Regions from separate parts of the Salinicola sp. RZ23 genome, predicted to be linked through region 1. Evidence: riboswitches for the same ligand, from Rfam matches in the RefSeq annotation. Region 1 holds a riboswitch; the other holds the start of a gene.
The links. Region 1 has a riboswitch for thiamine pyrophosphate ahead of thiC (phosphomethylpyrimidine synthase ThiC). Riboswitches for the same ligand answer to the same signal wherever they lie in the genome.
Positions count from the first base shown of each region.

Region 1 (14,522 bases):
CTCGGCAAGAACAGCGACGACCTACCGATCATTCCCGGCATGCAGGCCACGGTGGACATCATCACCGGCCGCCAGACCATCCTGCAGTATCTGCTCAAGCCGATTCTGCGGGCCCAGCAGAGCGCGATGCGTGAACGCTGAGGGGCCAGGAAGGGAACATTACAACGGAGAGACATGATTACCATGAGGCAATGGATCCTAGGCATCGGGGTGGCCGCGCTGGCGGGCAGCGTGCAGGCGCAGAGCCTGACTGAGGCCGTGACCCAAGCGGTCATGCAGTACCCCACCACGCGCACCGAGATGGCGCGTTACCAGCAGAATCTGGAGGACGCTCGGGCGCAGCGTGGGGCCTATCTGCCGTCGCTGAGTCTCGAGGGACGTGTCGGTTACGGTGCCAACGAGAGCGAGAGCAGTGGCGTCTCCCGCGATAGTGACGCGCACAGCTATCGGCGTGCGCAGCTGACGCTGTCGCAACTGATCTGGGATGGCAACACCACCGTCGAGCGGATTCGCCAGGCCGACGAAGAGAGCAACTACCAGCGCTGGCAGGTGGCGGCGGTGGCCAATCAGGTCGGGCTGACCACGATCCAGGCCTATCTCGATGTGCTGCGCAGCCAGCGGCTGGTGGAGCTGGCCCAGCGAAATGTCGATACGCACCAGCGCATCGCCGCCGATATCCGCCGCCGCTCCGAGCTGGGCGCGGGCACGGCCGCCGACACCATCCAGGTGGACGGCCGCATGTCTCAGGCGCAGGCGAGCCTGATCGCTGCCCGCAACAACCTCGACGATGCGACCTCGGCTTTCCTGCGCTACGTCGGTGAGACGCCGCGTAACCTGATGCTGCCGCCAGCGGTCGACATGAGCCGGGTACCGCAGTCCTTTGATGCCGCCATGGCCATGGCCACGGCGCAGAATCCACTGGTCGTCGCGGCCTCTCACTCGATCGCCGCGGCCCATCATGAAGTGGCCGCCAAACGCGGGGATTTCCTGCCCACCTTCCGCGCCGAGGCGAGCCGCCTGGCCAGCCGCGATTATGATTTCAAGGGCGACAGTGCCGACGACTGGAACGCCGATCTGGTGATGTCGTGGAATCTCTATCGCGGCGGTATCGACCTGGCCCAGTTGCACTCCCGGGAGGATGCCCTGCGCGCAGTGCGTTACGACAGCGACCGCTCGCTGCGCGAGGTTCGCGACGAGCTGCGACTGGCCTGGAACGCGCGCGACTACGTCTCCAGTCAGTTGCCATTTCTGAGCCGCTACGTCGAAGCCAGCCAGCAGACTCGGATCAACTACCGCAAGCAGTTCGATATCGGCCGGCGCACGCTGCTCGATCTGCTCGACAGCGAAACCGAACTCTACGACGCCGAGCGCTCCCAGGTAGATGCCGAATTCTCGCTGCGCCGCGCCAACTATCGGCTGCTCGCCGCCACGGGTCAGCTGCTCGATACGCTCCAGGTGGATGTCGGCCTGATCGCCGATGCCGGGGAAAGCTATCCGAGCACCACCCCGCCGGGGCCCCAGGGTTGAACAAGGAGAGGATGCTATGAGCCTGTTTCGGCGCTCGGTTGCCATCATGGTGGGGTTGCTGCTGCTGTTCTCGGCGGGCATTTTCGCCATCGAGGTCCGTCAGACCCGCGCCTCGCTGGCCGAGCGCCAGCAGGCCGATGTCGACAATATGGCCCAGGCGCTGAGTCTGTCGCTGGTACCGTTCGTCGAGATCGGTGACTGGACCAGTGCAGAAACCCTGATGCGCGCCGCCGCCGATGGCGGCGCGATGCGCCTGTTGCGACTGGAGGCGGTGGGGCGTGATCAGCCGCTGGTGATCTCCACCGATCGGGTCAGCAACACGCCGGCGTGGTTCCAGCGGGCGGTGTCGCTGCCCAACGCGGTCAGCGAGCGGGAGATCAGCGGTGGCTGGTCGGCGCTGGGCAGTATCCGGGTGGTCTCCGACAGCGCTGGCGCCTATGACCAGTTATGGTCGCTGGCGTTGAGCCTGCTCAGCTGGTTGGCGGTCGGCATGCTCGTGGTGGTGGTGCTCTGCGTGATCGGTGTCAAACGGCTGCTGGGTCCGCTCAACCGACTCTCGCGGCGCATCTCCGACATGCAGATCGACGGTTTCGACGAGCCGCTGCCGCCGAGCCGTGTCCATGAATTGCGGGGGATCACCGAGGCGGTCAATCGGCTCGGGGAGCGTCTCAATCAGCAGTTCGATCAGCAGGCCGATCAGGTCGTACGGCTACAGCGCATGACCGAGCAGGATGCGGTCTCGCAGCTCGGCAATCGCGCCTATCTGACCCGGGTTCTCGATGAGTGGCTGTCGGCCCCCGAGGGCGGCGCCCTGGTGATTCTGCGCATCGACCATCTCCAGGAGCTCTATCGGCGCGACGGTTTCGAGGCGCGCGACCAGGCGATCCGGGCGATCGGTCACGGTCTCAGGGGCGCGCAGCTGGGCGGGCGCGAGGTTCAGGCAGCGCGGCTCTCGGCCGAGGAGTTTGCGCTGGTGCTCCCCGACTGCGGTGACGATGTGCGCGAGCGTTGGCTGGCGGACACGCTCGACCGGGTGGACGATCTGGTCGATGCCAATCCGCTTTCCGAGACGCAGCAACACTATACGCGTGCCGGGGTGGTGTTGCGCGACGCGGGCATGAACCGCGAGGGTGTGCTGGCACGGGCCGACAGTGCCCTGCGCGATGCGATCGAGCTGGGCCAGCGCTGGGTGGTGGTGCGCCCGGAGAACACCCTCGCCGCGCGTGGGCGTCAAGAGTGGCGGCAGGTGATCGAGCGCGCGCTGGTGGAGCGCGACTTGAGCCTGGTGGCACAGCCGGTACTGCTGGCCGATGGCAGCGAGCTGCATCGGGAAGTGTTCGTGCGCCTCAACGAGGGCGACAAGCAGCACCCCGCTTACGTCTTCCTGCCGGTGCTCAATCATTTCCGCCTGGGCGCACGGCTCGACCGCAGCGTGCTCGACACCCTCGATGGCCTGGTCGGCAAGATCGCGGGGCGCCTGGCGGTCAACCTTACCGCGGATTCGCTGGCCGACCCCGAGGCGTATCGCGCCCTGGTCGCCTGGCTCGAAATGCATCCGCGGGTTGTTGCCATGCTCGATCTGGAGGTCAGTGAGGAGATCGCCCTGGAGCATCTCGACGTGGTACAGCAGCTGTTCCGCCTCGCCCACCGGCTGGGTGCCCGGTGTGGGGTCGATCGCTTCGCGCGCAACCTCCAGGCGATGGCCTATCTGTCGCGGCTGCGGCCCGACTACGTCAAGATCGACCAGGGGTTCTTCGTGCGAGACGAGGTCGATACCGAGTTCCTGCGCAGTCTGTGCATGGCGGCGCACCAGGTGGAGTCGCGGGTCATCGTGACTCGTGTCGAATCCGACGAGCAGCGTCAGCGGGTCAGCGAGGTGGGGGCCGACGGCTATCAGGGATACCTGGCGCCGACCGCTCCGCTCGCACTGGACTGAGCCGTGGTGACAAGGTGGGCGGTTTGGCGCCATCGGCGCAGTGAGCGGCGAAGCCGGGGCATGGCGTGCGCGCTCCGCCGGCCCGGTAGCGTGGCCGCCTGGCTGGTTCTGGCGTGCCTGGTGGCGCTGCTCGGCGGCCAGACCGCGGTCGAGGCGTTGCCGCGACTGCCGCCGAAGTCGGAGGTCGTCAGGCTCTACGGCGCGGCGGGCTGGCAGCGGATCCAGCAGTGGCCGGTGCTGATCGATCGGCTGCAGGGGCGGTCGGTCGGTACCCAGCTCAAGGGTGTCAACGACTTCTTCAATCAGCTGCGTTTCCTCGATGACATCGACGTCTGGCACGTCAAGGACTACTGGGCCACGCCGTTCGAATTCCTGGGAGTCGGTGCCGGCGACTGCGAAGATTTCGCCATGGCCAAGTATCTGACGCTGCGCGAGCTGGGGGTGCCGGAAGACCAACTGCGGTTGCACTACGTCAAATATATTCCCTACGACCAGTTCCATATGGTCGTGACCTGGGCACCCACACCGACCACGCCGCCGGTGGTGCTCGACAATATCGACAAACGGATCGAGCCGGCGTCGCAGCGCAACGATCTGCTGCCGATCTACAGCTTCAACGGTAGTCATCTGTGGATCAGCAAACTCAACGGCAGCGGGCGCCAGGTCGGTGACGCCAGCCGCCTGAGCCTGTGGCAGAACTGGCAGCAGCGCCTGGAGCAGGGCACGCTGCGCGATCCGCGGCACTGACCCCCGCCTGGTGCTGGAGCCAACGCATGTTTTTAGGGAGAAAACGATGAACAAGGGAACGAATCGGTCTTGCTGGGCCAGCCTGGCGCTGGTCTCTGCCGCGGGCCTGCTGAGCGCCTGTGCCGCGCCGCAGGTCGGCCACGATGTCGTGGTCGAACGTCCGTCGGTGCAGGGGCCGGTGATGGTCAGTGCCGACCAGCTGTTCGATGCCGCGGATCATGATGGCAACGGCTATCTGACCCCGCTCGACGTCGAGCCGCTGGGGCTCGGCGGCAACTGGCATACACTGGATCTCAATGGTGATGGTCGCCTCTCACGCCAGGAGTTTCGGGCTCAATTCGCCACGCCACTCGTGCAGTCGGCGCTGACGCTGCCCAATGACTTGCGCACCACCCGGCCGGTAGTGGATGACAGTTACCGCCTGCCCCCGCAGCCGTCGTCCGAGCGTTATCAGCCCGCGTCGAGCGATGCGCCACCGCCGGCGACCATCAGCGTGCCGGACAATGCACCCATCGACTTGCCGGTGCTGATCGACAACGACTCGGCAGCGGGCGGTCTGGATGGCGCTGGCATGGATGATGGCGCTGGGATGGATGAGGGCGCTGGGATGGATGAGGGCGCCACCAGCGGCAGTGCCAACTGATCCCGAGCCGGGTCCGTTGGCCAGTGGCGTGCTATAGGGCTGTCGTAGACGGGCAGTCAGCGGCTACGCTATCGCAGGACGGCGACAAGATGCCGGTCAGCGATGGGAAAAAAGATGTTCGAATGGATCAGGAGGCGGCTGCAACCCATGTCTGCGACGATAACACGCTCGGCAGAAGACCAGGCGGCGGTGGACGAGGCCGCGGCGCAACTGGCGCTCTACCACTTCCAGCGCTGCCCTTTCTGTGTGCGCGTGCGTCACCAGATCGAACGCCTGGGCGTGCCGATCGAGCTGCGCGATATTCAGCGCGACCCCGACCATCGACGCGACCTGATCGCCGGCGGCGGGCGCGGTATGGTGCCGTGTCTGCGCATCGTCCACGATGACGGCCAGGTCGAGTGGATGTACGAGTCAGCGGATATCAATCGTTACCTCGAGCAGCGTTTCGGTGGCTGAGAGGGTGCTTACAAAATGCCTGCGCTCGGCAATACTGCGTTGAAATCGACCTCAAAGTACTCATTTACCCCGTGTAAACTCCGTCTTTTCGGCCGATTTCGACTTGCCTTGCCTTAGCTCGCCGAATTTGTAAACACCCTCTGAGTGCGCAATCGGGCGGTGACGCGGCGCCTCGGCTTTCCGTAAAATGAGCGATCTTCATTCATTGTTCCAGGAGTGACCGCATGGCACAGGCCAGCGCCCGCCACATTCTCGTCGACAGCGAGCAGCAGTGTCTCGAGCTCAAGCAGCAGATCGAAGCCGGTAGCGACTTCGCGGAAGTCGCACGCCAGCACTCCAAGTGCCCCTCTGGCCGCCAGGGTGGTGAGCTGGGTACTTTCGGCCGTGGCCAGATGGTCAAGGAGTTCGATGAGGTCGTCTTCAACGGCGCCCTCAATGAAGTGCATGGCCCGGTGAAGACCCAGTTCGGCTATCATCTGCTGGAAGTCACCTCGCGCGGCTGATCACGGCGCGTTCCGCCGGGCGAGGTGCCTCTCCCGGCGGCGATGTGGCGGCGATGGAGCGGCACAAAACGTTACGCGTATTTCCCCTTGATGACGGCCAGACCGGACTATCTTCAGAGAACGTGAGGCAGCGAGCGAGTCGCGGCCCGCGGGGTGAAAGGGAAGTCCCACGTCAGCGAGGTGAATGTCATGACACAGCGTTCGAAAGCCGACAAGGCGGAAGGTACCGTCGATAAGGTCGCCGGCAAGGTCAAGGAAGTGGCAGGCAAGGCCACCAAGGATCGCGAGCTGGAGGGCAAGGGCAAGGCCCAGCAGTCCAAGGGGCATCTCAAGTCCGCCAAGGGCGATCTCAAGGACGCCGCCAAACCGCGTCACTGATCCGCCCCAGCATCAGCACGGCCCCGACATCTGTCGGGGCCGTTGCGTTTCTGGAAGGTGTTCGTGAAAGGTCTATGTGACAGGCAGGCGTTGCGCCGGGTGCCCGCGCGTCAGAGACGGTTGTCGCTGTTGTAGATGGCCAGGTCCAGCTCCTTTTCGCTCTTGCCGACCAGCGTGGTGACCATCAGGTCGCCGGCCACGTTGACGCTGGTGCGCGCCATGTCGAGGATACGGTCGACCCCGGCGACCACGCCGATCGCTTCCAGCGGCAGGCCGATCTGGGCCAGCACGATGGAGAGCATGATCAGTCCCGCGCCGGGTACCCCGGCGGTACCGATCGAGGCCAGGGTGCCGGTGAGGATGATCATGCCGTAATCGGTCATCGACAGATCGACCCCCACCAACTGGGCGACGAACAGCGCCGCGACCCCCTGATAGATGGCGGTGCCGTCCATGTTGATGGTGGCGCCCACCGGCAGCACGAAGCTGGAGACCCCTTCGGAGACGCCGAGATTCTTCTGCGCGCAGCGGATCGAGACCGGCAGGGTGCCCGACGACGAGGCCGAGGAGAACGCCACCACCAGTGCATCGACGATCCCGCGCAGGTAGCGGCTCGGGTTGAGCCGGCCGAGCAGCGCGATCATGCCGCTGTAGACCACCAGCACGTGCACCACGCAGGCCAGATAGACCACACCGATCACCTTGGCCAGCGGCAGCAGCACGTCCAGCCCGTACTGCCCCGAGACATTGGCGATCAGGCCGAACACGCCGAACGGCGCGAACGCCATGACGATCGCGGTCAGCTTGTACATCGCTTCGGCGAAGCTCTCGAACACCCGCACCACCGGCTCGCCCTTGTCGCCGATCAGCATCAGCGAGATGCCCAGACCGATGGCGAAGACGATGATCTGCAGGATGTTGCCTTCGATCATCGCCTGCAGCGGGTTCTTGGGTACCAGACCGACCAGGATATCGATCAGCGAGGGCGCTTCACCCGCCTGCGGTGCCGCGCTCATCGAGGCGTCGGCGCCGACACCGGGCTGGAACAGGGTCGCCGCGACCAGGCCGATGGCGATGGCGAAGGCGGTGGTGATCAGATAGAGGGCGATGGTGCGGGCACCCACGCGGCCCATCTTCTGCGGGTCGCGCATGCCGGTGATCCCCACTACCAGGGTGGAGAACACCAGCGGCACGATCAGCATCTTGATGCCGTTGATGAAGATGTCGCCGAGGGGCTTGAACAGGCTGGCGTCCTTGCCCATCAGGGCGCCGGCGAGGATACCCAGCAGCAGACCGGCGATGATCTTCTGCCATAACGGAGTACGTCGCCACAGGTTGGGGCGGGACGGGGTCGTTGTCATTTACGTGTTCCTTGCGCAGGCCAGATTGTCGGAGGCAAAAGCGCGCATTCTACCCATCCCGCAGGCGTTTGCGATCCGACCATTCACAACCGGGATGAGGTATAACACGATTACGACCAAAGTCGCGTATGGCGTCCGCTGCCGCCACGCGGCGCCTGGCGGCAGCGGCGTCTTCACACCTCGCGGTAGAGCTCGCCGCCTTCCCGCTGGAATCGCTCCGCCTGCTGCTGCAAGCCGGCCTCCCGCTCGGCGGCTGATGCCTGGTCACCGAAGCGTTCGCGCACCTCCTGGGTGATCTTCATCGAGCAGAACTTGGGCCCGCACATGGAGCAGAAGTGCGCCACCTTGGCGGATGCCTTGGGCAGGGTCTCGTCGTGGAAGGCCCGCGCCGTGTCCGGATCGAGGCCGAGATTGAACTGATCCTCCCAGCGGAACTCGAAGCGCGCCTTGGAGAGGGCGTTGTCGCGGCGCTGCGCGCCGGGATGACCCTTGGCCAGGTCGGCGGCGTGGGCGGCGATCTTGTAGGTGATGATGCCGGTCTTGACGTCATCCTTGTTGGGTAGGCCCAGGTGCTCCTTGGGGGTGACATAGCAGAGCATGGCGCAGCCGTACCAGCCGATCTGTGCCGCACCAATGCCGGAGGTGATGTGGTCGTAGCCCGGGGCGATATCGGTGGTCAGCGGGCCCAGGGTGTAGAACGGCGCCTCGTCGCAGCAGGCGAGCTGCTTGTCCATGTTCTCCTTGATCAGTTGCATCGGCACGTGGCCGGGGCCTTCGATCATCACCTGGACATCATGCTGCCAGGCGATCCGGGTGAGCTCGCCCAGGGTCTCCAGCTCGGCGAACTGGGCGGCGTCGTTGGCATCGGCGATCGACCCCGGACGCAGGCCATCGCCCAGCGAGAAGGCGACGTCGTACGCCTGCATGATCGCGCAGATCTCTTCGAAGTGGGTATAGAGAAAGCTCTCCTGATGGTGGTGCAGGCACCACTTGGCCATGATCGAACCGCCGCGGGAGACGATGCCGGTGACGCGCCTGGCGGTCAGCGGCACGTGGTGCAGGCGCACCCCGGCGTGAATGGTGAAGTAGTCCACGCCCTGTTCCGCCTGCTCGATCAGGGTGTCGCGGAAGATCTCCCAGGTCAGGTTCTCGGCCACGCCATCGACCTTCTCCAGCGCCTGGTAGATGGGCACGGTGCCGATCGGTACCGGCGAGTTGCGCAGGATCCACTCGCGGGTCTCGTGGATGTTCTGTCCGGTGGAGAGGTCCATGATGGTGTCCGCCCCCCAGCGGATGCCCCAGGTCATCTTGTCGACCTCCTCCTCGATCGACGAGGTCACCGCCGAGTTGCCCAGGTTGCCGTTGATCTTCACCAGGAAGTTTCGCCCGATGATCATCGGCTCGCTCTCCGGGTGGTTGATGTTGGCAGGGATGATGGCGCGCCCGGAGGCCACCTCCTGGCGTACGAACTCCGGGGTGATCTCCGCCGGCAGATGGGCGCCGAACGCCTCGCCGGGGTGCTGGTGATCCAGGCCGGGGTCGGCGGTCGTGCCCTGGCTTTCGCGCCGGCGCTGGTTCTCGCGAATGGCGATGAACTCCATCTCCGGGGTGACGATGCCGCGGCGAGCGTAGTGGAGCTGGGTCACGTTGGCACCCGGGCGGGCGCGGCGCGGGGTGCGTGCGAGCTGAAAACGCAGGGTCGAGAGTCGCGGATCCTCGGCGCGGCGTTTTCCGTAGGCGGAGCTGGGGCCGTCGAGCCACTCGGTATCGCCGCGCTCGTCGATCCAGGCACGGCGTACCTCCGGCAGCCCGCGACGAATATCGATCGGGATCTCCGGATCGGTATAGGGACCGGAGGTATCGTAGACCGCGAGCGGGGCATTGGGCTCGAAGCCATCGCGGGTCGGCGTCGGTGACAGCGCGATCTCGCGCATCGGCACGCGAATGTCCGGGCGTGAGCCGGCGACGTAGATCTTGGTCGAGGCGGGCAGCGGGGCGATGGCGGCGCTGTCGACCCTGGCCGTATCCGAGAGGAACTGGGGAGATTTCATGTCGAGCGTGCTCCAGTGCATGACTCAAGTCAGGCCGGCGCACAGCGTAGGCGGGGGGAGGTTGGGTGGAGCGCGAGCACGGACCGAGGACACCGACCTCCGCTTGATCCCTACGCCGGTACTAGCCGGATCAGGTTCGTCGGGATCCGCCGTGGCGCAAGGCCCGGGAGGGCACTGCGCAGGACGATCTCAGCCGGTTCCACCGGCACCCCGTCAAGCGTCGATGCTGCCGCCCGGCGAGTGGCCGGACGCAGACATCTCGGCCAGTCTGGGGTAGCGCAGAGGGTGGGTCAAGCTGGCGCGTTGGCCCGCGCCAGCCTGCCACCGGGCTGTGGCGCAGCCACGCCGGTGGTGAGCGGAAAGCTTAGCGGCAGGCCGCGCAGCGAGCGCATGGCCAGGTAGGCGAAACACTCGGCCTCGATTGCGTCCCCGCGCCAGCCGACGGTATCGGCAAGCTGCACCTCGGCACCGGTGCGGTGGGCGAGTTCGCGCATCAGCGTGGGGTTGCGGCGCCCGCCGCCGCACACCACGATCCGTTCGGGCCGTTGCGGCAGCAGGGACATCGCCCGGTCCACGGCAGCGGCGGTGAAGGCGGTCAGGGTGGCGGCGCCATCTTCCAGCGCCAGCCCCGCGGCCATCTCCGCCTGGAAGTCGAAGCGATCCAGTGATTTGGGGTAGGGCGCGGCGAGATAGGGGTGCTCGAGCAGCGCCTGAAGCCGCGGCTCATCCACCTGCCCGCGGGCGGCGATGAGACCGTCGCGATCCATCGCCGCGCCGGTATGCTGGCGCACCCAGTCATCGATCGGCGCGTTGGCGGGGCCGGTATCGAAGGCGATCAGACGCCCCTGGTCGGACGGCTCACCATCCCACCAGGAGAGATTGGCGACGCCGCCGAGGTTGAGCACCAGGCTGTCGGCACCGGCGCCCAGGCGCTCGAGCAGTGCCCGGTGATAGACCGCCGACAGCGGTGCCCCCTGGCCGCCACTCTCGACGTCCGCGCTGCGAAAGTCATAGACCACGTCGCTGCCAACCAGGCGCGCCATCAGCTCGCCATCGCCCAACTGGCGGGTGGCGCCACGGCGGCCGGCGACCGGGGGCCGGTGGAGTACGGTCTGACCGTGGAAACCGACCGCACCGAGCTGTTCGGGGCGGAAACCATGGCGGGCCAGGAAGTCGAGCACGGCAACGGATTGCGCTTCGGTCAGCGCGGCCTCGGCGCGGCGGAAGATCGCCGGCTCGGGGCCCTCGAAGTTCCATTCCCGGGCGGCCTCCAGGGCCTCGGCCAGCAGCGGGCGGATATCCTGGGCGTAGGGCACCAGCTCGTAGGGACCGAACTCATCGATGGTCTCGCCATCGCTGCGCAGCATGGCGATATCGATATTGCCATCGAGCACGGTGCCGGTCATGAGACCGAGGCTCCAGCCGGATTCCATGTCGGCGTCTCCTGTGGGTATGAAGAGGGTCTGACCAGGGTGTGGCGATCACGTGACGTCTGGACGGCGTGGCGCCAGCGGGTCTGGCGCAGACTCTACCGGTTGCGGCCGGTGGCGCAAAGCACCGGGGAGGCGAGCGCCCTGGCTCAGTCGGCGATGGCCTCGCGCACGAGCTGAATGAAGTGCTGCGCCTGCGGCGTCAGGTGGTGGCGCGCATGGGTCAGCCATACCTCGGAGCGCGCATCGGCATCACTGATCGGACGGTAGCGCACGTTGTCGATGTGGATATGGCGAAACGACTCGGGCAGCAGCGAGACCCCCAGCCCGCTGGCGACCAGGCTGATGATGGTATTGGGGCCGCCGACCTCCTGGACCAGACGCGGCGTCAGCCCGCGCTGGGCGAACAGCACGTTGAACTGATCGAGCAGACCGGTACCGGCGGCGGGCGAGAAGTAGACGAAGGGCTGGGTGGCCAGTTCGGCCAGACTCAGCGGGGTATCGCTCGCGCCCAGCTCGCTCTGGGCATTGACCACCGCCACCAGCGGTTCGCGGATCAGGGTGAAGGCGGAAAGCTCCGGTGGCAGCGTGGCTCGGCGCATGATGCCGATATCCAGATCACCCTCCAGCAGCGGTGTGATCTGGCGCTGGCTGTTGAGCTCGTGCATGCGCAGGTCGACATCGGGATAGCGCTGGCGATAGTGCATCAGCGTTCGCGGCAGCAGCGAGGTCAGCGGCACCGAGGTGGTGAAGCCGATACGCAGCTGGCCGCTCTCGCCGCGGCCGAGGCGAGAGACCAGGCGTGAGGCACGCTCGGCGCGGGCGAGCACCTCCCGCGCCTCGTCGAGGAACAGCGTGCCTGCGGCGGTCAGCGCCACGCGACGGTTGGTGCGCACCAGCAGTCGGCCGCCCAGCTCCTCCTCCAGCGCCTTGATCTGCTGACTCAGCGGCGGCTGGGAGATGCCCAGGCGGGCTGCGGCACGGCTGAAGTGCAGCTCCTCGGCCACCGCCACGAAGTAGCGCAGGGTTCGCAGTTCCATGGTGTCGTCCGTCGTAATGATATGCATAGCGTATCAAAAACTACGAATCATATATTCGAAATAATGCCAAGGCCGGCTTATGCTGAGGCCTGCACCGGCGCGCGGCAGGAACCGCGCGGCCGCTTTCACCAGGAGTCTTGACTTGCCCCGCCACCGCACCACCGCGCCGCTGCGCGATGCCACTACCGATCTCACTAGCGATGCCAACCGGACACTGAACGACGGCGCCGAGCACCTTGAAGCGGCGCCGGCCGAGCAGGCCTTCATCGAGCGCGGCCGGCGCGGCTATCGACCCACCATGCTGGCGCTGTTCCTGGGCGCCTTCTCGACCTTCGTGCTGCTCTACTGTGTGCAGCCGATCATGCCCATTCTCTCCGAGGCCTTCGGTATCGACGCTGCCACCAGCAGTCTGTCGCTCTCGGTGGCCACCGGCATGCTGGCGATCGGCCTGCTGATCACCGGGCCGATCTCGGATGCGGTGGGGCGCAAGTCGATCATGTCGGTGGCGCTGCTGGCGGCCTCGACCTTCACGCTGCTGGCGGCGGTGATGCCGAGCTGGTCCGGGGTGCTGGTGATGCGGGCGCTGGCGGGGCTGTCGCTGTCGGGGCTCTGCGCGGTGGCGATGACCTATCTCAACGAGGAGATCCATCCACGCTATGTGGGGCTGTCGATGGGACTCTACATCAGCGGCAACAGCATCGGCGGGATGAGCGGACGCCTGATCAGCGGCGTGATGGTGGACTGGGTGCCGTGGCGCTGGACGCTGGCGATCATCGGCCTGGTCGCACTGCTCGCCGCGCTTTTGTTCATGCGTTGGTTACCGCCGTCGCGGCACTTCACGCCACGGCCGTTCAACGCCCGCAGCGTGCTCTCCGGCTTTACGGTGCACTTCAAGGACCGCGGGCTGCCGTTGCTGTTCCTCGAGGCCTTTCTGCTCATGGGCGGCTTCGTCACCCTCTACAACTACATCGCCTACCGCCTGCTGGCGGAGCCCTATCAGGTCAGCCAGGCGCTGGTCGGGCTACTCTCCATCGCCTATCTCTCGGGTACCTACAGCTCGGCCTGGGCGGGTTCGCTGGCCGACCGCCTGGGGCGTCAGCGGATCTTCTGGCTGTTCATCGTGATGATGCTGGTGGGGCTGGCGATCACCCTGTTCGAGCCGATCAGTCTGATTCTGGTCGGCATCCTGATTTTTACCTTCGGGTTCTTCGCTGCCCATTCGCTGGCCAGTGGCTGGGTCGGGCAGCGTGCCCGGCAGGCCAAGGGGCAGGCGTCATCGCTCTATCTCTTCAGCTACTACCTGGGTTCCAGCGTCGCCGGCACCCTGGGCGGCGCCTTCTGGTACTGGGGCGGCTGGCACGGCGTGGCGCTGTTCATCGGGGGACTGCTGCTCGTGGCGTTGATGGTCGGGGTGTTCGCGCTACGTCACCTGGAAGCGCCTAGCGCGACCGGGTGATACCCACGCCGAGCGCCGATCGATGACCGGCGCTCGGTTGTCTGGGTTGGTTGTCTGGATTAGATGCCTGGATTGGCTGTCTGGCTTGGGTGGTCACCGATGCGGAGCGCTCTCGGTGAAGCTCAGGCGCCGAAACTCACTCTTCGACGTTCATTTGGCGAACAGCTGGCTCATGTCCTTGAAGGCCTTGAACTCGAGCGCGTTGCCGCAGGGGTCGAGCAGGAACATGGTGGCCTGTTCGCCGACCTGCCCCTTGAAGCGCACATAGGGCTCGATCACGAACTCGGTACCGAAGCCCTTCAGACGCTCGGCCAGGGCTTCCCACTCCGGCCAGCTCAGCACGATGCCGAAGTGCGGCACCGGTACGTCGTGGCCGTCGACCGGGTTGGTGTGTGCCGCCTGCTGAGAAGGCGTCTGCGGATGCTCGTGGATCACCAACTGGTGGCCGTAGAAGTCGAAATCCACCCACTGCTCGCTGGAACGACCTTCGCTCAGGCCGAAGGTCTCGCCGTAGAACTTGCGCGCGGCGGGCAGGTCGTGAACCGGAATGGCGAGGTGGAAGGGGGACAGTGCCATGGTGTGCGCTCCTCGTGTTGTGTGTCGCCACAGTTTGATGGCGAAAAAAATCGATGGAAAGCGGATAATATTGCAGTCTGATATCGATAATTTTGGATTCATGGCGACATCATGCTGCGCGAACTCAAGACCTTCCTGGCGGTCGTGCGCCACGGCACCTTTTCGGCCGCCGGTGGTGCGGTGGGGCTGACCCAGTCCGCGGTGAGCGCGCAGATCCGCAACCTGGAGGCGGACATCGGCGAGCCGTTGTTCGAACGTACCGGGCGGGCTGTGCGCCTCAACGCAGCAGGTCGGCGCCTGCTGCCACAGGCCGAAAGCATGCTCGAGTTGGCCGCGCGCATTCGCGCTTCCAGCGGCGACGAGTTGAGCGGCGACTGGCATCTCGGCGCCATCGCTAGCGTCCAGAGTGGGCGTCTGC
Region 1 is NZ_PZJK01000017.1:9,562-24,083, forward strand. Features, by position in the region: gene DOM67_RS16980 (HlyD family type I secretion periplasmic adaptor subunit) at 1-141, shown strand, start outside; gene DOM67_RS16985 (TolC family outer membrane protein) at 184-1,527, shown strand; gene DOM67_RS16990 (EAL domain-containing protein) at 1,544-3,463, shown strand; gene DOM67_RS16995 (transglutaminase-like cysteine peptidase) at 3,524-4,210, shown strand; gene DOM67_RS17000 (EF-hand domain-containing protein) at 4,257-4,853, shown strand; gene DOM67_RS17005 (glutathione S-transferase N-terminal domain-containing protein) at 5,001-5,309, shown strand; gene DOM67_RS17010 (peptidylprolyl isomerase) at 5,534-5,812, shown strand; gene DOM67_RS17015 (CsbD family protein) at 6,002-6,190, shown strand; gene DOM67_RS17020 (dicarboxylate/amino acid:cation symporter) at 6,301-7,551, opposite strand; gene thiC (phosphomethylpyrimidine synthase ThiC) at 7,725-9,602, opposite strand; TPP riboswitch at 9,693-9,825, opposite strand; gene DOM67_RS17030 (anhydro-N-acetylmuramic acid kinase) at 9,893-11,035, opposite strand; gene DOM67_RS17035 (LysR substrate-binding domain-containing protein) at 11,182-12,072, opposite strand; gene DOM67_RS17040 (MFS transporter) at 12,215-13,528, shown strand; gene DOM67_RS17045 (VOC family protein) at 13,679-14,104, opposite strand; gene DOM67_RS17050 (LysR family transcriptional regulator) at 14,216-14,522, shown strand, end outside.

Region 2 (14,522 bases), on a different contig from region 1:
GGGTGCTGACGGTACCACGCCAACCAGTGCGCCACGCGCGGATTGTCGGTCTCGTGAGAGAGCGCGAAGCCCCGGCGCAGGGTGTCCCAGGCGTCGGCCGCCGGTCTTTCGGTCAGACGCAGCGCCGACCAGAAGGTGGCTTGGCGCGGCTGGGCGGACTGGCGCTGGCCGGGGTCGGTCCAGGCCGCCGCCGGCAGCGCCGAGCAGAGCAGGCTGCCGGCCAGGCCGATGACCAGATAGCGGCGTCTCGAGCGGGCATTCATGCAGCAGACATCCTCGGGTGTAAATCGCCGCCCGTAGCGCCGGTCGAGGCGCCGCGTCGGCGGACAGCGTTCAAAAGCGATCCTTCCAGCCGCGCAGCGTAGCGAAGGCCTCCGCCGTGCTGGCGCTGGGGCCTTGCTCGCTCAGCGTCTGGCGCAGCGCGGGCTGGTCGAGGCGCAGGAACGGATTGATCTGGCGCTCGCGGCCCAGCGTGGTGGGTAGCGTCGGCCGCTCCAGCCGGCGCGCCTGCTCGCACTCCTGGCGGTAGGCGTCGCGGGCGGTGTTGTCGGGCTCGGCAGCGCTGGCGAAGGCGAGATTGGCCAGGGTGTACTCGTGTGCCGGAAATACCAGCGTGTCGTCGGGCAGGGTGTCGAACTTGGCCAGCGAGTGGCGCATCTGTTCCGGCGAACCCTCGAACAGGCGCCCGCAGCCAGCGGAAAACAGCGTGTCGCCGGCGAACAGCAGGCCCGGCGTGCCGGGGGCGTAGAAGGCAATATGGTCGAGGGTGTGCCCGGGGACGCTCGATACCTCGAAGCGGCGTCCCAGCACGCGGCACTCGTCACCCTCGCCGAGGCGCTGGCCAATGCCCTCGATACGCGGATTCTCGGGTCCGAAGACCTGCGGCGCGTAGCGTTCGATCAGCTCGCGCAGACCGCCGGTATGGTCATGATGGTGGTGGGTGATCAGCACGCTCTCGAGCCGTAGCTGTTCGCGCTCGAGCCAGTCGATCACCGGTGCCGCGTCGCCCGGGTCGACCACGGCAACCGCATCGGTGGTGTCCTGACGCAGGAGCCAGATATAGTTGTCATCCAGCGCGGGAATCGGCTTCACGCTCAGCATGTGTCATCCTCTTGCGACGATGGAGCGGTTGTCGACGATGAAGACGTTGTCGACGCGGGGCGGTCGAGGGTGCACGACCGATCGACCTCGCTGAGACCCGGATCGACCCGGCCGGTTCCACCGCATGCTGCCTTCGGCGCCGCCGAGGGTGGCGCCGCGCACCGCTCAAAAAGCGATAACCTTGGGGAGTTAAGGCGCCCGTGTCAATCACGTCTACGCAGCAACGGCTCGCCGATGCGGTCCGGCGCGGCCGCCAATTCTGGGATAGCGGGCCCGGTGCCGCGCTATGGCGCGCCGAGCGAGCTTGCCTCGGCCCCCACTGCGAGCATCGCCATGGCGTGCTCAGCCTGCAGCTCGGGATGGCGCCACTGATCAGCGACATGAGCCCGATTCGCCACACACTGGAGTGGGCGCCCAGCGCGGCCTTGGCACGCCAGTCCAATACCCTGGTCTGCGCGCCGGAACGTTTGCCGCTGGCTGATGACAGCCTCGATCTGACCGTGGTCCACCATCTGCTCGAGGCGGTCGAGCGCCCCCACCAGGTGTTGCAGGAGGCCGCCCGGGTGACCCGCGCCGATGGCCGGCTGGTAGTCTTCGGCTGGCACCCCTACGCGCCGGCGGGCGGTGCCCCACGCCGGCATCAGCCGCCGTGGCAGCAGCCCTGGCGCACACCGCGGCGGCTGCGCGACTGGCTCGAGTTTGTCGACTTCGAGATCGAGCGAGTAGACTACTGCGGCTTCCGGCTGCCCTGGCGCTCGGCACGCAACCGGTGCCTGGAGACGTTCGGCCGGCGCTACAACGTGCCGCTGGGCCAGGCCTATCTGCTGATCGCCCGGCGCCGGGCGCTGCCGGTGCAGCCGATCACGCTGCGCGAGCCCAAACTGGTGGGGGCCAAGTCCGGTGCCTGGCTGGGATTGGCGCGGCACCATCCCCAGGCGCCGACGCGGGACGTTGCCAGGGCCGGTGATCCCCCTTCGGCGCGGCCGTTGCAAGAGGCCGCCACGCGACGAGTGGAGAGCTCGCGCAGTGCCTGATCCCGTCAATGCCAGGGCGCTCGCCAGGCGCCGATACCTGAACGCCCGCCGCCATTGGCGTGGCCGAACTGCCCATCGATGCGTGCCGCCGATGGGTCAATACGCCAGAGAGAATTCACGTTTTGCCAGCTTCCTCTTCATCGGCTTCCACCGCGGACGCCACACCCCAGGCCAAGCTGCCTCAGGTCACCATCTACACCGACGGCGGCTGCCGCGGTAACCCCGGCCCCGGCGGTTGGGGTGCGCTGCTGGTCTCGGGGCAGCACCAGAAGTCGCTCAAGGGCGGCGAGCGTCACACCACCAACAACCGCATGGAGCTGATGGCGGCGATCCAGGCGCTACGGGCCCTGGATCGTCCCTGCGAGGTGGCGCTGTGGACAGACTCCCAGTATCTGCGCAAGGGGATCACCGAGTGGATCCACGGCTGGCAGAAGCGTGGCTGGAAGACCGCCTCGAAAGAGCCGGTGAAAAATGCCGAGCTTTGGCGTGAGCTGCTGGCGGAGACCCAGCGTCATCGCATCGAGTGGCACTGGGTCAAGGGCCACAGCGGCCATGCCGGCAACGAGACGGCCGATCGTCTGGCCAACGAGGCGATCGATGCGGTGATCGCCGGCGACTGACGTGCGCCAACCCTGGCCCCCGGCGTGTGGGCGCCGGAGCTATTGCAGATCGAGTGTTTGAGAGTTGAGGAGAGCCGCATGCGCCAAATCGTCATGGATACGGAAACCACCGGGATCGACCCGCGCGAAGGGCACCGTATCATCGAGATCGGTGGGATCGAGCTGATCAACCGTCGCTTCACCGGCCGTACCTACCATCAGTACATCAATCCCGAGCGCCATATCGAGGCCGAGGCGATCGAGATCCACGGTATTACCAACGAGCGGGTAGCCAACGAGCCGGTCTTCGCCCAGATCGCCGACGAGCTGTGGGCGTTCATGCGCGGCGCCCAGCTGGTGATCCACAATGCGCCGTTCGACGTCGGCTTCTTCGACCACGAGTTCCGCCTGCTCGAGGCCGCCCGCGGCGGGCCGGTGCTGGGGCCCGTGGCCGAGCACTGCAGCGTGCTCGACACGCTCAAGATGGCGCGGCAGATGCATCCGGGGCAGCGCAACAGCCTGGATGCACTGTGCAAGCGCTACGATATCGACAACGGCCAGCGCGTGCTGCACGGCGCACTGCTCGACTCGGAGATTCTGGCCGAGGTCTATCTCGCCATGACCGGTGGCCAGACGGCGCTGTCGCTGGCCGGTAGCGAAGAGAACGAGAGCCGCAGCGACAGCGGCGCCGGGGCCCATCTCCAGCTCGACCGGGCGACCACGCCGCTGGTCGTGGCACAACCCAGTGATGCCGAATGGCAGGCGCACCGCGAGCGCCTGGCGCAGATCCGTCAAGCTGCCGGCCAGTGTCGCTGGGATGCGCTGGACGGTGATGGAGCTGCCTCCTGATGCTGCGTCGCGAGCTGCCCCCTGCCGATGTGCGGCGGGGCTGGCTTATCCGCCTGAATGCCCAGGGCGTGGCGCCGAGCAGCGATGGTCAGGGCGTGCTCGAACGTGACGTGGCGTGGCCGCCGCAGGCACTGCGCCTGGGCTTCTGGCACGACGAGCCGGTGGCGCTGTCGATCGAAGCAGGCGGCGAGGCATGGCCCCCGGCACGCGACTGGCTGGCGCAGATATCACCGGCCGAGAGCGAGGTTCTGGCGACCGCGCTGCAGGTCAGCCATTGGGAGCGCGACCACCGCTTCTGCGGTCGCTGTGGCCATCCCACCCAGCGTCTGGCACATGAGTTCGCGATGAGCTGCGAGCAGTGTGGACTGCGCGCCTATCCGCGTATTTCCCCCTGCATCATCACCCTGGTGACCTTCGGCCGCGATATGCTGCTGGCACGCAGCCCGCGCTTTCCGCCACGGCGCTACTCGACCCTGGCGGGCTTCATCGAGCCCGGCGAGGCGGTGGAGTCGGCGGTGCGCCGCGAGGTGATGGAAGAGGTCGGCGTCGAGGTGGGGCGGGTCAGCTTCTTCAAGAGCCAGTCATGGCCTTTCCCGCACTCGCTGATGATGGGCTTCTTTGCCGAGGCGACCAGCCGGCGCATTCGTATCGACGGTCACGAGATTGCCGATGCCGCCTGGTTCACGCCGGAGAATCCGCCGGAGCTGCCGCCGAGCTATTCGATCTCGCGCCAGTTGATCGACACCCACCGGCGCGCGGTGGCGACACGCTGAGGCCCGTTCAGTCGTTACGCTTGCCGAACAGCTTGGGCAGCCGCGCGGCCAGGCCGATGTCGCCCTTGACCTTGACCCGGCCACCGAGTAGCGCCTGCATGGCGTTGAGCTCTTTCTTGATCAGAGCGATGAGGGTGGCCGTGTCACTCTCGATGGTCACATCAGGAGCAGCGTGGTGGCCGGTATGGATGCTAAGGCTGCCACCTTCGATCACCAGATGATGATCGTCGGCGTCGTGCAGTAAAAACTGATAGGTCGCGTTGAGATCGCCCGCGGCCGCGGAATCGAAGCGGTGTTGCAGCTTGGCGATCAGTTGCTCGTCATCCATGATGGCCCTCCATTAGCGTTCGGATAAGCAAACCACTGCGCTGTGCGTTATGCAAGTTGCGGTTTCTCAAGCCGATTCTCGCCTGCCCGCGAAGGTCTCCGGCGTTTGATAAGCAATCCTATTCGCGCCGGCTCGCGGCGAGGGCCAGATGGGTAATGGATTAGACATAAATGATGTAAGGAGCAGGGCATGATCGAATGGCTGGCGGAGTACGGTATGTTCCTGGCCAAGACCGCGACACTGGTGGTCGCGCTGGCTTTGGTCCTGGCTCTGATGGCGCGTGGCCGCCGCCGTGGCGGTGACAGCGGTAGCACCGGCCAGCTGCGGGTGACCTCGCTGGATGCGCGATTCTCCGGCCGTCAGCGCCAGCTGCAGCTGGCGGCGACACCCAAGTCGGGACGACGCCAACTGGCCAAGCGGCTCAAGCGTGAAGAGAAGCAGGCGGCCAAGGCAGCGGTGAACGAGCGGGTCTGGGTGCTGGATTTCGAGGGCGATCTCAAGGCCTCGGCGACGCCTGCACTGTCCGAACTGATATCGCTGCTGATAGCGCAGCTCGAATCGGGTGACGAAGTGGTGCTGCGGCTGACCTCCGGCGGCGGGTTGGTCCACAGCTACGGTCTGGCGGCCGCGCAGCTCGACCGCCTGCGTGACGCCGGCGCGCGGCTTACGGTGTGCGTGGACAAGGTCGCGGCCAGCGGCGGTTACATGATGGCGTGCTGTGCCCATCACCTGATCGCGGCGCCCTTTGCGGTGATCGGTTCGATCGGCGTGGTGGCGCAGATCCCCAACGTACACCGGCTGCTCAAGAAGCATGACGTCGACGTCGAGCTGCTGACGGCGGGACGCTACAAGCGCACCCTGACCGTGCTGGGCGAGAATAGCGAGGAGGGCAGGGCCAAGTTTCTCGAGGATCTGCAGTCGACCCACGACCTGTTCAAGCAGTATGTGGGCGAGCGCCGCCCGCAGCTCGACCTCGAGCAGGTGGCGACCGGGGAGATCTGGTACGGTAGCGAAGCGCTGTCCCAGGGGCTGATCGATGCCGTCGGCACCAGCGACGCCTACCTACTGGAGAAGCTCTCCAGCCAGGCGCGGGTCCTGCACGTCTCGCTGACGAGTCGCCGCGGTCTCGCCGGCCGTCTGGCCAAGGGGGCCGAAGCGGGAGTGGAGCGGACGCTGGATCGGGTGCTGGAGCGGCTAGGCCGTCTGGGGTGGGAGCGTCATTAGACCCCGGCGCGAACATACCGCCTGCCCGCAGGGGAGTCGGCACAGGCTCGGCCGCCTTTCAGACAGGCCCCAGAGGCTCCCCCGGCGTGCCCGGGGGCAGGAGGAGGCGCTGCGGGTGGGGCCGCTGCCCCGGCCTGCCCACTTCTGGCACGTGCCGCGTGCGCCTAGCCCAGATCTAGATTGGCGAGGGTGGCGATCAGCTGCCCGGCGGTATCGCCGTTGAGCGAGTAGTAGATGATCTGCGAGCTGCGCCGCGTGGTGACCAGCCTCTCCTGGCGCAGCACAGCAAGATGCTGCGATAGCGCTGACTGGCTCAGCGCCATCTGCTGGTTGATCTGGGTCACCGAGCGTTCCCCGGCCATCAGCAGGCACAGAATGCGTAGCCGACTTTCGTTGGCCATCGCCTTCAGGGTCGCGGTGGCGGGCCCGAACTGAGTTTCCGAGAGTGTCTGTTCCGTCATATGTGAAGTCCGCATTCGCAGGGCCGGCGCTGAACAATCTGTTACATTCATTTCTTATATTAACCTTTGTAACGTTAAGTTACAAAGTTTTTTTAGTGGTCCATCTGGTCTGGTATCGAGAGGGTACCTATAATGCCGCCCCCGTCGACGCTCGCCGGAGGCGACGCCAGGTGGCGCGCTGAGAGGCGGCAGCGAGCGGGACGTTGTCACTGAGGGTTCCCTTACCCCTCGGCCGACCGGCAGACGAAAAAGGTTCTTTCATGCTCAAGCTCGACGAGAGTCAGATTCGCCAGGCGCTGCTGTGGCTGGTCGCTTTTCACGTGGCGGTGATCACCGCCAGTAACTATCTGGTGCAGCTGCCGTTCACGCTGTGGGGCCTGCATACCACCTGGGGCGCGTTCAGCTTCCCGTTCATCTTCCTGGCAACGGATCTCACCGTGCGGCTGTTCGGCAAGTCGGCCGCGCGCCGTATCATCGCCGGGGTGATGGTGCCGGCGCTGATGATCTCCTATGGGGTGTCGGTGCTGTTCCAGCAGGGCCGATTCCAGGGCTTCGAGGCACTGGGGCAGTGGAACCTGTTCGTCGGTCGCATCGCGCTGGCCAGCTTCATGGCCTATGTGCTGGGGCAACTGCTCGACATCCATGTCTTCGATCGCCTGCGCCGGCTGCGCGCCTGGTGGGTGGCGCCGACGCTCTCCACCATCCTCGGTAACCTGGCCGACACCTTCGCATTCTTTGCGATCGCCTTCTGGCACGGTCCCGACGCCTTCATGCGTGAGCACTGGGTGGATATCGCCTGGTTCGACTACGCGGTGAAGCTGACCATCAGCCTGCTGTTCTTCCTGCCGCTCTACGGGGTCCTGCTGGCCTGGCTGGGGCGGTTCCTGCTGAGCGGACGGGACGAGTCACTGCCGGGCCTGCCGCGGCGCTGAGATCCTGGGCTGGCAGGCCGGACACGGGTCGAGCGATGCTCTGTTATTCTTACTGCCGGCGCCACGACAAAGGCGGCCAGCGCCGTGGCTGAAAGACAAGCCCCTGGTCGAAAGGCGTGCCCACCGCCGAAAGGCGAGTCCGAAGTTGGAAGAAGAGCAAGAGGAGAGCCAGGTTGCAACTGCACTGTATCGATACCGGCGTCGTCGATGCCGATGACGCCACACGCCCCCTTGTCGTGCTGCATGGCCTGTTCGGAAGCGCCGATAACTGGCGCTCGCCTATCAAGCAGTGGCAGCAGACGCGCCGCGTGGTGGCGGTCGATCTGCGCAATCACGGGCGTTCGCCGCATGCGCCGGGGATGCGCTACGCGCAGATGGCGGATGATGTCGCCGAGTCGCTCGACGCGCTCGAGATCACTCAGTTCGATCTGCTGGGTCACTCGATGGGCGGCAAGGTGGCGATCACCCTGGCCCGCCAGCAGCCCCAGGCGGTGGCCAGCCTGATCGTCGCCGACATTGCCCCGGTAGCCTATGACCACGGTCATGACGAGATCTTTGCCGCCATGCGTCGGGTCGCCGAGGGTGAGCCGGAGTCGCGCCGCGAGGCCGATGCGCTGATGGCTGAAAGCGTGGAGGTCGCTGCCACGCGCCAGTTCCTGGCGACCAATCTGGTACGGGACGATGCCGGGATCCTGCGCTGGCGGGTGGGGCTCGACGAGATCGCCGACGGCTATGCGGATATCATCGCCGCGCCGGACGGCGAGGGCGCCTATCCGGGGCCAGCGCTGCTGCTGCGCGGTGGTGATTCTCCCTATGTGCGTGACGCTCATCGTGATGCAGTGGCGGCAGTGATGCCCGAAGCGACCTGGCAGACGCTGGAAGGCGCGGGGCACTGGCTCCACGCCGAGCAGCCGGAAGCGTTCCTGCAGGCGCTGTCGCGCTTTTTCGCCTCTCTCTGAGTCGCGCCTATCCGAGAGTCGAACCGCCACCGTTTGAGCCCTGGACCGCCACTGTCTGCTTCGCCGTTGACGTGGACGCGGCGATGCTCCATTCGGTGGCGCTCAATCGCTGCCGTCCGTCTCGCCTTCGTCGATCATCTCGCCCTCCACGGGAATGACGTCGAGATTGTCGGGTTGGGCGGCGAGGAAGCGGTTGAGAATCCGGTAGGTGTCGATATCGAAACCGCGGTTGTCGGGTAGTACCTCGAGCTGGTGCAGATCGCTGACACTGCCCTGGTAGTGCCAATGGTCGACCACGTGCAGCGCGACGTTGCCGCTGTCACTGTGTTCGCGAAATGCGACTCGACCCGGCCACGGCCAGTTCTCGATCCGCAGCCGTTCCATCGCCGCCTTGGCCCGTCGAGCATGGCTCTCCAGACTCTCTTCCCCGCAGCAGGCGCCGTGACAGCGTCCCAGCTGATAGCCGAAGCAGCGCCCGCGCCCCCTCTCCAGCCCCAGGACCTGCAGGCACAGACCCTGCTCGGTGGCGATATCCTTGAGTGTACTGCGTGCGGTATGGCGATTGCGGAACAGCCCATAGAAGCGCGAGCGCGCGGTGACCACCCACTGGCCATCGCTCAGCTCGGGGCGTGCATCACCTTCCGGCCAGTCCCAACTGATCAGCCTGACACGGCGACGCAGCTGGCGGTTGTAGAGCGGCACCCAGCGCTTGATCAGATCCGCCTCGAGCAGCTGTGCACCGAGGTCTCCGCTGGTCAGAATCCAGGCGATGCGCCGGGTCTGCTCGATCATGTGGCGGTGACGCCCGGAAGCGGGGTCGCGCACGTGGGTGCGCACACGGGTACGGATGTCGAGACTCTTGCCCACATAGAGCGGCAGGTCGTTTTGACCGAAAAAGACGTAGACGCCGGTATGTGACGGCAGGGCATCGAGGGCGCCGACACCGGTGCTGGGCAGCGACTCGGCCGGGTCGCGTCGCGGGTCGTAGAGAGGCATGGGGGAGCTCATGCTCCCCACAGTAGCCGATTCTGACTCAGGGTGCGTTGAGATCGACCGCCAGGCGCGAGATCGGGCTCTGGCTTTTGATCTGGCCGCGCTCGAGCAGGAAGGCCTCGAAGTCGCGGTAGCGCTTGACGTCCAGTGCTGCCGGGCGCAGCGCGAAACGCGGTAGGGTGGCGTTCCAGGCCGCCTTGTTGAGCGGAGTATCCAGCGACGGGTCATAGGCGATGAAGTGCTGCCAGCCCTCATCCGGATGGTTGATGATCCAGGCGGTGGCCTCGCCGATCGCGTCCATGAAGCGGCGGTAGGCGTCGCGATGCTGGTTCAGGGTGTCGCGATTGCCGACGAAGATCAGCTCGTCGTAGGTGGGAACGCCTTCCTCCTCGATATAGAAGGGCTTGCCCTCGACCCCTTCCTGCTTCATCTGCGCCGGCTCGAAGTTGCGGAAGGCGCCGGTGACCGCATCCACCTTCTGGCTGATCAGCGCCGGCGTCAGCGAGAAGTTGACGTTGACCATCTCGACGTCGTCCAGCGTCAGCCCGTGGTGCTCGAGCATCGCCGCCAACAGCACCTCTTCGACGCCGCCCACCGAGTAGCCGATCTTCTTGCCGGCGAGCTGGGAGAGGTCGTCGATACCTCTGTCGGCGCGCACCAGCAGCGCATTGAGCGGGGTGGCGATCAGCGTGCCGATGCGCACCACCGGCAGCCCCTGGTCGACCTGCAGATGCAACTGCGGCTGATAGCTGATGGCCAGGTCGATGCGCCCGGCGGCGACCAGCTTGGGCGGCACGCTGGGGTCCGCCGGCGACTGAATGTCGACATCCAGCCCGCGCTTGGCGAACAGCCCGAGCTGCTTGGCCACCAGGATCGGCGCATGGACCGGATTCGGGTACCAGTCGAGCATCACGCTCAGCGGAATCATCTGGGGTGGTGCCAGCGCCTCGTCATCGGCCAGGGCGCGGAGTGGCAGCAGCGCGGCTAATATCAGCAGGATCATGCCGGCCAGCGCCGGGCGACGTGGTCCGAGTGTGGCAGGGGTGGTTCGAGATAGCGTGGACATACGCAGGTTCCCTCTGGGTGTGGTTATTGTCGGCGTGTGATCGTCATCCAGGAGCGTCACGCACTGGCCTCCAGGCGATCGCGATGCCAGGGCATCGCCGCGCGAATCGCGGCGTCGATACCGAAATAGAGCGCCAGCGCGAAGGCCACCAGGACCACCAGGGCCGCGAACATCACATCGATCTGCAGGCGGGCGTTGGCGTTGAGCATCAGATAGCCCAAGCCCTGGCTGGCGCCGACCCATTCCCCGATTACCGCGCCGATCGGTGCCGCGCTGGCGGCCATGCGCAGTCCCGAGGCGAGTGACGGCAGCGCCGCCGGCAGTTGAACCCGCAGCAGCGTCTGGCGCCGCGACAGACCGAAGGTGGTGGCCAGGTCTAGCCACCCCTGGGGAGTCTGACGCAGGCCATCGTAGCCGGTGGAGGCGACCGGAAAGTAGATGATCAGCATCGCCATCAGGATCTTGGGCCACAGGCCGTAGCCCAGCCATAGCATCAGGATCGGCGCCAGCGCGAACAGCGGTATCGCCTGGCTGATCAGCAGCAGTGGCAGCAGGGTGCGGCGCAGGGGGCGGAAGCGTGCCAGTGACAGGGCCGTGGCCAGCCCCAGCAGCACGCCGCCGATGAAGCCGCCGAGGATTTCGGTCGCGGTGACCAGGGCATTGTGGGCCAGCAGTGCGCGCTGTTCGACCAGCGCCCGTGCCACCGCCAGCGGCGAAGGCAGAATGTAGCGCGGCACCCCGGTGAGGGTGATGACCGCCTGCCAGGCGGCGATCAGCAGTATCAGTGCCAGCAGCGCCCGGGTGGAGCCGTGGAGTTTGCCCAGGAGACCGGGCCGGGCCGCGTGCAGTGCGGTCGAGTCAGACATGTGCCGGCTCCCGCAGCAGGGCCACCAGCTCGGCCTGATGCGCCAGCAGCTGCGGATCATCCAGCGCCCGCGGCCGCCGACCTGTCGGTGCCGCCATCGGCACTGCGCGGGCTGGCTCGCCCTGCAGCACCAGCAGGTGGTCGGCGAGCCGCAGCGCCTCCAGCGGGTCGTGGGTGACCATGATCACGGTGCGCGAGGCGAGCAGTTCGCTGGCCAGGTCGTGGAGCTCTAGCCGGGTGATGGCGTCGACCGCGGAGAAGGGCTCATCCATCAGCACCACCCCGGCATCCTCGTATAGCGTACGTGCCAGCGCCACACGCTGGCGCTGGCCGCCGGAGAGTGCCGCCGGCCAGGCATCGGCCTTGTCTGCCAGGCCCACACGTGACAGCAGCGCCAGCGCCCGCTCACGCGCTTCCGATGCCGTCGGGCCGGCCCATCTGCCGCGCCACCTGGTGCCCAGCATCACGTTGCCGATGACCCGCAGCCACGGCACCAGCAGGTCCTGCTGTGACATCCACGCCAGGCGCCCCTGCAGCGGCAGCCCGTCGCTGGTCGTGCACTCGATGCGGTGGCGGTCGGGCAGGGCGAGGCCAGCAATCATGCGCAGCAGCGAACTCTTGCCGCAGCCGCTGCGCCCGAGCAGGCAGGTCCAGCTGCCGGCGTCGAATTCGACGGCGAGATCGTGGAACAATGGGCGGGCGCCGAAGGTGAGCGAGGCGCGGCGAATGTCCAGCCCGGGTGGTGACATGACCACTCCCATGAAGGTGGCTGCAACGGCGGGGGCGTCATGCGCGGGCAGGCTGGCCTTTCCTCCGCCGGTGCTAACCGGTTCAGGTTCCAGGGTTGTGCGCTGCACTCTCAGCCCGGCCGGCGGGCACCCCTATCCAGTGAGCGCCGATTGTACGCCGCCTGGGCGCCGCTGCCCACCTTCGGTCCGATACTCTGAACCCGACGGGGAGTCGCGATCTTGTCAGATGTTCCGCCCATCGCCGATGCCGAACTGACGCGCCGCGTGTCGCTCTACGCCGGCGTACCGCTGACGCCGCTGCCGCTGCGCTTTGCCGATAGCGCCAACTGGCTGTGGCGCAGTGAGGAGCTCTCGCCCAAGCTCTACAAGCTGGCCCGTACCGGTGCCGAAGACGATCCGTTCTGGCGCGGCATGCGTGATCTGTTCGGTGTCGACCGCTGGCGCCATGCCCATGAACTGCCGGCGCTGGCAGGTTCGTTGCCCCAGCACCTGCCGCTGGCGCCGCTGCCGCTGACCTGGCTGGGCCGGCTCCAGGGCGCGCCACTGTGGAGTCTGCCCTGGCGCCAGGCGCCGGCGGCGCGGATGGATACTGCCTTCGCAGGCCAGTTGGGTCGGCAACTACGGCGACTGCATCGCGACACGCTACCGGGATGGGGGCACCCGGCTGGCGAGGTCCATCCTCTCGACGCCTGGCCGCAGGCGGCATGGGCCTTCGTCTCCAGCCACGGCGGCCTCGACGCCGCAAAGCTGGCCGATCTCGCCTGGCCGCTGCCCAGCCGTGCGGTCTGGAGTCTGCCCGACCTGCGCCCGGACCAGTTCCTGCGCGGCGGACTGGATGGCTACTGGGCCGACTGGGAGGCACTGGTATGGGCGCCACTGGAGTTCGATCTGTGTCTGCTCGAGCTGATACTCGAGAGCGCGGCACAGCGTGAGGCCTTCGTCGACGCCTACGGCGCCGAGCATCTGCCGCCGCTCGACCGCTATCGCGCCGGCATGCGCGCGGTCATCCTGGCCCTCGGCGTGCAGGGGCCACAGAGCGTGACGCTCCAGGCACATCCCCATTGGCTCTAGGCATATGAAAAGGATAAAAAATTCAGTGCGCTTCCCCGCGCAATCGGGTAACGACATGGCATACTGAATCTTTGGGAACGGATACCGACGATAGTCTCGTGGACTCGATCAATAGCTTGTTTCTCGTTTGCGGCGCGCTGATCGCGCTGAGCATTCTCGCCAGCCGGGTCTCCTCCCGGATCGGCGTGCCGCTGCTGTTGCTTTTCCTCGGGCTGGGCATGCTCGCGGGAGAGGAGGGCGTGCTCGGCCTGCATTTCGACGACTACTCGCAAGCCTTTCTGATCGGCCATCTGGCGCTCGCCATGATCCTGTTGGATGGTGGCCTGCGCACGCGCTTCCAGACCTTCCGCGTAGGTCTCAAACCGGCGTTGTCGCTGGCCACCATCGGGGTGTTTCTCACCAGTGGCATCATTGGCCTGCTGGCAATGTGGCTGCTCGACCTCACTCCAATCGAAGGGCTGCTGGTCGGTGCGATCGTCGGCTCCACCGACGCCGCCGCGGTCTTCTCGATGCTCAAGGGGCAGGGCGTCAATCTCAACGAGCGTGTCGGTGCCACCCTGGAGATCGAGTCGGGGACCAACGACCCGATGGCGATCTTTCTCACCATCACCCTGGCGGAGATGCTGACCGGTGGTGTGAGCGGGATCAGCGAGACGCTGATGCGTTTCGTGCTGCAGTTTGGCGTGGGGTTGGCGATCGGCCTCGGCGGCGGCTGGGTCTCGGCCAAGCTGCTGCGCTGGCTCGATCTGGCGCCGGGGCTCTACTCGCTGCTGGCCCTGGCGCTGGGGTTCTGCATCTTCGGTGCTACCAGCATCATCGGTGGCAGCGGCTTCCTCGCGATCTATCTCACCGGGCTGATGATCGGTAACCAGCCCGGACGTCATCTGACGCACATCCTGCCGGTCCATGACGGTCTCGCCTGGCTGAGTCAGATCGGGCTGTTCCTGGTACTGGGCATGCTGGTTACCCCATCGGAGATGATCAACTACGCCGTGCCTAGCATGATCCTGGGGATTGCGCTGATTCTGGTGGCGCGTCCGGTCGCGGTGCTCGTGTCGCTGGTACCGTTCTTCAACTTCCGCTGGCGCGAACTGTGCTTCATCTCCTGGGTCGGCCTGCGCGGCGCCGTGCCCATCGTACTGGCGATCTTCCCGGTGATCAGCGGTGTCGAGAACTCGGCGCTCTACTTCAACGTGGCCTTCTTCGTGGTCCTGATCTCTCTGCTGCTGCAGGGGTCGACCCTGGCGCGATTCGCCCACTGGATGCGCGTGGCGCTACCCGAGACCACGACGCCGGACCGTCGTGGCCAGCTCGGCGTGTTGCCGGAGAACGACTACGAGATGTTCGTCTACAAGGTCGAGAACGAGTCACTGGACGATGCGCCCATTCGGCTGCTGCGACTGCCCTCGGGCACCTTGATCTCGGCCATCTTCCGCCAGCACGCCATGCTCCATCCCAAGGGCAGTACCCGGCTGCGACTGGGGGACGTGATCTGCCTGATCGGGCGCACCGGCGATC
Region 2 is NZ_PZJK01000015.1:242,547-257,068, forward strand. Features, by position in the region: gene DOM67_RS15900 (transglycosylase SLT domain-containing protein) at 1-263, opposite strand, end outside; gene gloB (hydroxyacylglutathione hydrolase) at 334-1,101, opposite strand; gene DOM67_RS15910 (methyltransferase domain-containing protein) at 1,302-2,135, shown strand; gene rnhA (ribonuclease HI) at 2,258-2,755, shown strand; gene dnaQ (DNA polymerase III subunit epsilon) at 2,834-3,583, shown strand; gene nudC (NAD(+) diphosphatase) at 3,583-4,356, shown strand; gene DOM67_RS15930 (SCP2 sterol-binding domain-containing protein) at 4,364-4,684, opposite strand; gene sohB (protease SohB) at 4,874-5,908, shown strand; gene DOM67_RS15940 (metalloregulator ArsR/SmtB family transcription factor) at 6,073-6,369, opposite strand; gene DOM67_RS15945 (7-cyano-7-deazaguanine/7-aminomethyl-7-deazaguanine transporter) at 6,630-7,301, shown strand; gene DOM67_RS15950 (alpha/beta fold hydrolase) at 7,475-8,260, shown strand; gene DOM67_RS15955 (GIY-YIG nuclease family protein) at 8,363-9,256, opposite strand; gene DOM67_RS15960 (ABC transporter substrate-binding protein) at 9,294-10,319, opposite strand; gene DOM67_RS15965 (ABC transporter permease) at 10,376-11,185, opposite strand; gene DOM67_RS15970 (ABC transporter ATP-binding protein) at 11,178-11,933, opposite strand; TPP riboswitch at 11,975-12,077, opposite strand; gene DOM67_RS15975 (hypothetical protein) at 12,153-13,004, shown strand; gene DOM67_RS15980 (potassium/proton antiporter) at 13,103-14,522, shown strand, end outside.
Region 2: another riboswitch for thiamine pyrophosphate. It lies ahead of DOM67_RS15970 (ABC transporter ATP-binding protein); the one in region 1 lies ahead of thiC (phosphomethylpyrimidine synthase ThiC).